Regions from separate parts of the Mesorhizobium sp. M0960 genome, predicted to be linked through region 2. Evidence: riboswitches for the same ligand, from Rfam matches in the RefSeq annotation. Region 2 holds a riboswitch; the other holds the start of a gene.
The links. A riboswitch is a leader RNA that binds a small molecule or an ion and turns the genes downstream of it on or off. The one in region 2 is predicted to bind S-adenosylmethionine.

Region 1 (4,352 bases), on a different contig from region 2:
CCTGCGCCACGGCAAGCTGCTTTGGGAAAAGCCGTTCCTGTCGGGCGAGGCGAACATGTCGCACACCATTGGCAATCTCGAGCATCACCACTTCAAATACTCGGCCTTCCGCCAGCCGGGCGACGTGCATGTGCACATGTTCGGCACGGCGACGCTGTCCTTCGCCGACGGCATCAGGACGGAGGCCGGCGACGTGTTCGAAATCGAGGCGCAGGATTTCGGCCTGCCGCTGCGCAACCCGCTCGAAATCGAGCAGCCGGTGAAGGTGGCGGTGAAGGCGCTTTGAGCCGGCATAGCCGCAAGTAAGGGGAAGCTCAGCGCGCCGCGCGGAAATGCTTGGACAGTTTTAGGCCCTGCGCCTGATAGTTGGAGCCGAGATCGGTGCCGTAGAGTGCCTGCGGCCGTTTCAGCATGTGCTCGTAGACCAGCCGCCCGACGATCTGGCCATGGTCGAGAATGAACGGCACTTCGTGGCTACGCACCTCGAGCACCGCCCGGCTGCCGGTGCCGCCCGACGCCGAATGGCCGAAACCGGGGTCGAAGAAACCGGCATAATGGACGCGAAACTCGCCGACCAACGGATCGAAGGGCGTCATTTCGGCGGCGTAGAGCGGCGGCACATGCACCGCCTCGCGTGACACCAGGATATAGAATTCGTCCGGATCGAGCACCAGCTCGCCGGCACCGCTCTTGTAGAGCGGCTCCCAGAAATCGACGACATCCTGCGCGGCGCGCTTGTCGACGTCGACCAGGCCGGTGTGGTGCTTGCCGCGATAGCCGACCAGCCCGTCCTTGTCACCGTCGAGGTCGATCGACAACGCGATGCCGCCGCCTGAGATGTTGGGCGGCTCGGTGGCGACCAGCATCTCGGCGCGATGCAGGTCGTGCAGTTCGCTTTCCGACAAAAGCGCATTGCCGGTGCGGAACCTGATCTGCGACAGCCGCGAGCCGGTGCGCACGACGATCGGGAAGGTGCGCGGGCTGACCTCCAGATAGAGCGGGCCTTCATAGCCGGCGGCGATCTTGTCGAACTCGTGGCCGCGGTCGGTCATTACCCGAGTGAAGATGTCGAGCCGCCCGGTCGAGCTCTTCGGGTTGGCCGAAGCCGAAATATGCGCGGGCAGCGCCAGGCTTTCGAGCAGTGGCACGATGTAGACGCAGCCGGTTTCGAGCACGGCACCTTCGGCGAGGTTGATCTCGTGCAACTTCAGCCGGTCGAGCTTGTCGACAACTCTGTGGTCGGGGCCGGGCAAGAAGGAAGCACGCACGCGCCAGGCCTTGTCGCCGAGCCTGAGGTCAAGGCTGGCCGGCTGGATCTGGTCGGCATCGAGCGCGCGCGGCGATTTCAGCGCGCCCGTCTGGAACAGCGCGGAAATATCCCGATCGGGAAGAATGCCTGTCTGCCGCAAGGGTCTGGCTCCGTTCGAACACCGGGCGAGGTCTTGTTTCGTCACAGGTCCTTGCCACAAACCGTGGACGCCTTTGGCACCTGCTTGGTACAACCGTCTTAATCATGCCGGCAATTGACGCAAGCGTGGTGCGGGTCTAAAGCTCGTTATCCCGTGGTGATTTGGCCGGTCGGCTTGCAGCCACGTTAAACAAGTCGCTAAAGGACCGTCGGGCCGCAAGGCCATATGGACCGGTTGCGACTTTCGCGACCGGTTTTTTGTTGTTTGGACCATTTTTGGTGTTTGGATAGAATGATGACCAAGAAGCGCGACTGGAAGCCTCAGACCGCACTCGTGCATGCCGGGACGCTGCGTTCCGGCTTCGGCGAGACCTCCGAGGCGATGTATCTCACCCAAGGCTATGTCTACGAGACGGCGCAAGCGGCGGAAGCCCGCTTCAAGGGGGAGGAGCCGGGCTTCATCTATTCGCGCTATGCCAATCCGACGGTCGACATGTTCGAAAAGCGTATGTGCGCGCTGGAAGGCGCCGAGGACGCGCGCGCTACGGCGTCCGGCATGGCGGCGGTGACGGCAGCGCTGCTGTGCAGCGCCAGGGCGGGCGACCATATCGTGGCGGCGCGCGCACTGTTCGGCTCCTGCCGCTGGGTGGTCGAGACGCTGGCGCCGAAATACGGCATCGGGGCAACGCTGGTCGACGGCACCGACGTCGCCAACTGGGAACAGGCGGTCAAGCCGAACACCAAACTGTTCTTCCTGGAAAGCCCGACCAATCCGATGCTGGAGGTGGTAGACATCGCCGCCGTCGCGGCACTTGCCAACTCGATCGGCGCCAGGCTGATCGTTGACAATGTCTTCGCCACGCCCTTGCAGCAAAAACCCTTGCAGCTCGGCGCCCACATCGTCGTCTATTCGGCAACGAAGCATATTGACGGCCAAGGGCGCTGCCTTGGAGGCGTTATCTTGTCGGACAAAAAATGGATCGACGAGAACCTGCATGACTATTTCCGCCACACCGGCCCCAGCCTCTCGCCCTTCAATGCCTGGACCCTGCTGAAAGGCCTGGAGACGCTGCCGCTACGCGTCCGCCAGCAGACGGAAAGTGCCGGCCGCATAGCGGATTTCCTCGCCGAGCGCCCGCAAATCGCCCGTGTCATCTATCCCGGCCGTGCCGACCACCCGCAAGCGGCCGTGGTCAAGAAGCAGATGTCGGGCGGCTCAACGCTGATCTGCCTGGATGTGAAGGGCGGCAAGCAGGCGGCCTTTGCTTTCCAGAACGCGCTCGACATCGTGCTGATTTCCAACAATCTCGGCGACGCCAAGAGCCTGATCACCCATCCGGCGACGACCACACACAAGAACTTGACCGATGAGGCCCGCGCCGAGCTCGGCATCGGGCCGGGCACGCTCAGGCTTTCCGTCGGCCTGGAAGATACCGACGATCTGCTCGAAGATATCGAGCAAGCGCTGAGAGCCGCCGGATAGGGCTGACCGAACAGAGGTGAGCGGGGGGCGCCGATCAGGCGCCGGACGGGGTCTCTTCCAGCTCCGCGACGGCCTTGGTCTGGATGGTCATAACGTTGCCGCGCCAGTCGACGGCGCCGCTCAGCCAGCCGCGCGCCCATATCGCCGGCAGCATGCAGTCGCGAACCATCATCGCCAGGATGGTGCGCAGCGACAGGTGCCATCCTTTGACCCAGGCCAAGGCACATTCCGGCAGGTAGGCCGCGACCAGCACGGCGATGGCGGTTGCCGGCAGGCTGACGCCGGCGTCAGCCGCCGCGATCAGCGCAAGCAGCAGCGGCGGCGCCGCGCCGATCAGGATCTCGGGGGCGAAGAACAGCGCGAAGGTGACGCGGCGCAGCCGCGCCCAACGCGCCTGCCGAGACCAGATCTCGCCAAGCGTGCGCCGGCCGAGCGGCTGTTCGAAGGGCGAAGCGACAAGATTGACGCGAAGTCCGAGCCGGTTGACCAGCTTGGTCGCGGCGGCGTCCTCGGCGATCTCGGCGGCCAGTGCGCGGATGCCGCCATTGGCGTCAAGCATCGGCTTGTTCCACAACATGCTCTTGCCCTGGGCGAAGCCAAGGCCGAGCGCCTCTCCAGCGTACTGCCAGCGTGCCTGCAGTGTGTTGAGAAAGGCGCATTCGACCTCCCCCCAAAACCCTTCAGGCCGCGAGCCGATCGGCGTCGAGCAGACGAGGCCGGTGTCGGGCCGCCATGCCGCCATCAGCTGCTGGACATAATCGCTCGGCATAAGCACGTTGGAATCGGCAAGGATGACCCAGCGATAAAGCGCCGCTTCCCAACCCTTCACGCAATTGTTGAGTTTCGGATTGCCGCTGATGCGGTCGTCGCCGACGAGCAGCCGGGCGCGTATAGCCGGAAAACGCGCCATTGCAGTGGTGATCGACTTGACCACGGGGTCGTCGGCATGGGCGACGCAGAAGATGAGTTCGTAGCGCGGCCAGTCGAGTGAGAAGGCGCGCTCCAGCGTCTCCTCGGTAAACGGCTCGACGCCGCGCGCCGGGACGACGATCGATACCGGTGGCACGGTGGCGGCCGGCGATGCGATCCTAGCTGCTCGCTTCAGCTTCAGCGAAGCTAACAGGATGCTGGCGAGATTTGAAAGAAGGAGAGCTATGGAAAAGAGGGCGGCTGCGAATGTCGGTTCCATCGAGATCTGGTCACTCCAGAAATGCTGGCCGCATGACGGCCGTTTTCAACAATTCGACAGAACACCGAGTCGCCCGGCACAAGCCTGCACACCATCATTGTCATGTGTCACTTAAATGACATTGTTTTTCGGCACCTGCGCTTGAGTCGGGCAAGGAGATGACGCGCATCGTTGATCAAACTGCGCTGAGCGTCGAAAGTTCCGTCTACATTGCTTTGGAGCAGTTCATGTACAGCGCCGTCACCCGCAACATCGAAGTGCAGGTCAGGCCG
Region 2 (4,352 bases):
CGCTCAACGCGACTTGTCCATTCTGGAAATCGGTCTTCGATGTCGTACACCCAGAAATCAAAGTGGCCGATATCAAAGCTGTTGCTAATACTAGCGTCTTCATTGCTTCCCCAAACCAACCCATTTGAGACCTGTTAAAGCAACAAAGAATGCTGGGCAACTTCATTGAATGGAAAACTGAAAATATGGTTTTTTGCGGAGGTCGGAGGTTCGTTGCTTCTGCCTGTTAACCTATCGTTTCAGCAGAAATACCGCCTGCTGGCCGAAAAAGTTCCAGAACCACCACGGCATGGAGAAGCCGATCCGCTGGCCGTTGGCGTCGAGCGCGGTTGCCTTTTCCACCGTCGCGCCCAGCTCGTCGCATAGATTGACGAAATCGCGAATGGTGCAGAAATGGATGTTGGGGGTGTCGTACCAGTAATAGGGCAGGTCCTTGGTCACCGGCATTCGGCCGTTGAAGAGCAGCGAAAAGCGCACCCGCCAGTGGCCGAAATTGGGAAATGAGACGATGGCGCGGTTGCCGATCCGGAGCAGTTCGTCGAGCACCAGCTTCGGATTGCGGGTCGCCTGCAAGGTCTGCGACAAGACGACAAAGTCGAAGCCCTTGTCGGGATAGAATTGGAGGTCCTTGTCGGCATCGCCTTGAATGACCGACAGGCCGCGCGCCACGCATTCGTTGACGCCGCGCTGCGACAGTTCCAGCCCGCGGCCGTCGACCTTCTTGGTCGCCTGCAGCAATTCGAGCAGCAGGCCGTCGCCGGAACCGACGTCCAGCACCCGCGACTGCGGCGGGATGAGATCGGCGACGACTTCGAGGTCGACGCGCTGGGCGCGGTTGACGCTCATTGGCTCGGCTCCTGCCTGGCGCATGGTCCTGATCCGAAAAGTCTGCAACTTTTCGGGGCCATGCGCTGATGCCTGGCGCATGATCCTGATCCGAAAAGTCTGCAACTTTTCAGGGTCATGCGCTGATGCCTGGCACATGGTCCTGATCCGAAAAGCGTGCAACTTTTCGAGGTCATGCGCCGAGCCCTCTAGCCCGGGCCGCCGAGGCGATGAAGCCTTTGATGGCGGCGAACAGGTCCGGCTCGTCGAGCAGGAAGGCGTCGTGGCCGCGGTCGGTCTCGATTTCGACGAACGATACCGAGGCGCCGGCCGCGTTCAGCGCGTGAACGACCGAGCGGCTCTCCTCGGTCGGGAACAGCCAGTCGCTGGTGAAGGAGACCAGGCAAAAACGGGTCTTGGTGCCGGCGAAGGCATCGGCCAGCCGGCCGCCATGGTCGGCGGCGAGATCGAAATAGTCCATCGCCCGGGTCATGTAGAGATAGGAGTTGGCATCGAAGCGATCGACGAAGGTCATGCCCTGATGGCGCAGATAGCTCTCGATCTGGAAGTCGGCATCGAAGCCGAAGGTCAACGCTTCGCGGTCCTGCAGGTTGCGGCCGAACTTGCGGTGCAGCGCTGCTTCCGACAGATAAGTGATGTGGGCGGCCATGCGCGCCACCGCCAGCCCCTTTTCCGGTCGCTTGCCGTGCTCGAAATATTTGCCGCCATGCCAGTCGGGGTCGGCCATCACCGCTTGCCTGCCGACCTCGTGGAAAGCGATGTTCTGCGAGGAATGGCGGGCGCCGGTGGCGATCGGCAGGGCCGAGAAGACGCGCTCGGGATAGCTGGAGGCCCATTGCAGCACCTGCATGCCGCCCATCGAGCCGCCCAGCACGCTGAACAGCTGTTCGATGCCGAAATGCTCGACCAGCATCAGCTGCGCCCGCACCATGTCGCGGATGGTGATGATCGGCAGGTCGAGCCCGTAAGGCTTGGCGGTTGCGGGATTTGTCGAGGCGGGGCCGGTGGAACCGAGGCAGCCGCCGATGACGTTGGACGAGATGACGAAGAAACGGTCGGTATCGATGATCTTGCCGGGGCCGATCAGCACTTCCCACCAGCCCGGCTTGCCGGTCACCGGATTGGTGTTGGCGACATGCTGGTCACCGGTCAGCGCATGGCAGACGAGGATGGCGTTGGAGCGCGCGTCGTTGAGCGTGCCATAGGTCTGGTAGGCGATCTGGAACGGCGACAGCAGCGTGCCGGCGTCGAGCTTGAGCGGCTTGTCGGCGCCGAAACGCAACACCGGGCTCGACGGCTGGTCGGCCTCGTTGTTGGTTTTTCGCGCGCGCAAAGCGACCATCACATCTCCTTGCCCGGCCTTCAGTTGTCCGCCGGTTCGGGCAACAACCAGTCAGGGCAACAAAAAACCGGCCATGCCTTCGCAAAGCCGGTTACAAGATGCAAACGGCCCTTTAGCAAGTTGTTTAACGTGGCTGCAAGCCGACCGGCCAAATCACCACGGAACTGTCGCTGCTCTTCTAGGACTGACGCATGGCTTCGTCAACGGCAAGTTATTGATCCCGAATTGCCGCCCCTCGACATTCCGGGCCACGGCTTGTATTTCCGCTGCGGCTTCCGGATGGAGGCTTCCTCGACGGATTTCATGGAATGAGCCAGACACCGGATCAGACACGTCCAACGCCCCGCGCCGGCATCATGGACATCGAAGCCTATGTGCCCGGCAAGAGCGCGGCGCCTGAAGGTGTCGTCAAAGTCCACAAACTGTCGGCGAACGAGAACCCGCTCGGTCCTTCGCCAAAGGCGATAGAGGCCGCGCGCGCGGTCGCCGACAAGCTCGCGGTCTATCCCGACGGCAGCGCCAGGCGCCTGCGGGAGGCGATCGCCGACGTGCACGGGCTCAATCCGGCGAACATCGTCTGCTCCAACGGTTCCGACGAGATCCTGGGCCTGCTTGCGCAGACCTACCTCGCGCCCGGCGATGAAGCCATCATCACCGAACACGGCTTCATGGTCTACAAGATCTACATCCAGTCGGCCGGTGCCGTCCCGGTAACGGTCAAGGAGACTGATGAACGCGCCGACATCGATGCGATCCTCGCCGCGGTGACGCCGCGTACCAGGATCATCTTCCTTGCCAATCCGAACAACCCGACCGGCACTTACGTGCCATTCCAGGAGGTGCGCCGCCTGCATGCGGGCCTGCCGCGAAACGTGCTTCTGGTGCTGGATGCCGCCTACGCCGAATATGTCCGGCGCAACGACTATGAAGCTGGCGTCGAGTTGGTGGGCAGCGCGGAAAACGTAGTCATGACCCGCACTTTCTCGAAATTGGGCCTCGGTGGCGCGCGGATCGGCTGGATCTATGCGCCAACGCACGTCATCGACGCGATCAACCGCGTGCGCGGGCCCTTCAACGTCAATGCGACGGCGATCGAGGCAGGCATCGCGGCGATCCGCGACCGGGCTCATATCGAGCGCAGCGTCGCGCATAACGAGACCTGGCTGGCCTGGCTGAGCGAGCAATTGACCGGGCTCGGGCTGCGGGTGACCCCGAGCGTCGGCAATTTCATCCTGATCCACTTTCCCGAGGACAAAAAGCATTCGGCGGCGGCCGCCGACGACTACCTCAGTGCGCGCGGCTACATATTGCGGCGCGTTTCCGGCTACGGTTTTCCCAACGCGCTGCGCATGAGCATCGGCACCGAAGAGGCTAATCGCGGCGTTGTCGCAGCACTCGCGACATTCCTGAAAAGCTAGGGCACCATGACCTCACCGATGTTCGAAAAGATCGCGCTGGTCGGCATCGGCCTGATCGGTTCGTCGCTGGCCCGCGTCATCCGCCGCGAGGGACTTGCCGGCCAAGTCGCCATTTCGACGCGCAGCGAAGCGACGCTGGAGCGGGCGAGCCAACTCGGCCTTGGCGACACCTACACGACAGATGCGAAAGAAGCGGTTCGCGATGCCGATCTGGTCATCGTTTCGGTGCCGGTCGGCTCTTCAGGCACGGTCGCCCAGGAGATCGCACCGGCGCTGAAGAAGGGCGCCATCCTCACCGATGTCGGCTCGACCAAGGCATCGGTGATCGCGCAGATGCAGCCGCATGTGCCTGATGGCGTGCACTTCATCCCCGGCCATCCTTTGGCCGGCACCGAAAAATCGGGACCGGATGCCGGTTTTGCCGAACTGTTCGAGAACCGCTGGTGCATTTTCACGCCGCTGGCCGGCACCGATCCCGTGGCGCTGGAAAAGCTCTCGGAATTCTGGCGCCGCTGCGGCTCCAACATCGACACGATGGACCCCCAGCATCACGACATGACGCTGGCCATCGTTTCGCACCTGCCGCACATCATCGCCTATAACATCGTCGGTACCGCCGACGATCTGGAGTCGGTGACCAAGTCCGAGGTCATCAAATACTCGGCTTCCGGCTTTCGCGACTTCACCCGTCTCGCGGCGTCCGACCCGACCATGTGGCGCGACGTCTGCCTGCACAACAAGGACGC

Region 1: it holds a riboswitch for S-adenosylmethionine, as region 2 does, so the genes downstream of both, NKH63_RS25695 (O-succinylhomoserine sulfhydrylase) here and metX (homoserine O-acetyltransferase MetX) in region 2, are expected to answer to the same signal.

The regions. Positions count from the first base shown of each region.
Region 1 is NZ_JAMYNN010000019.1:23,049-27,400, reverse strand. It holds gene araD1 (AraD1 family protein) at 1-286, shown strand, start outside; gene NKH63_RS25700 (2'-deoxycytidine 5'-triphosphate deaminase) at 315-1,409, opposite strand; SAM riboswitch at 1,553-1,630, shown strand; gene NKH63_RS25695 (O-succinylhomoserine sulfhydrylase) at 1,701-2,891, shown strand; gene NKH63_RS25690 (ceramide glucosyltransferase) at 2,926-4,080, opposite strand; gene apaG (Co2+/Mg2+ efflux facilitator ApaG/CorD) at 4,308-4,352, shown strand, end outside.
Region 2 is NZ_JAMYNN010000002.1:74,923-79,274, reverse strand. It holds gene NKH63_RS05355 (hypothetical protein) at 1-7, opposite strand, end outside; gene metW (methionine biosynthesis protein MetW) at 232-846, opposite strand; gene metX (homoserine O-acetyltransferase MetX) at 1,019-2,188, opposite strand; SAM riboswitch at 2,281-2,358, opposite strand; gene hisC (histidinol-phosphate transaminase) at 2,497-3,606, shown strand; gene NKH63_RS05335 (prephenate/arogenate dehydrogenase family protein) at 3,613-4,352, shown strand, end outside.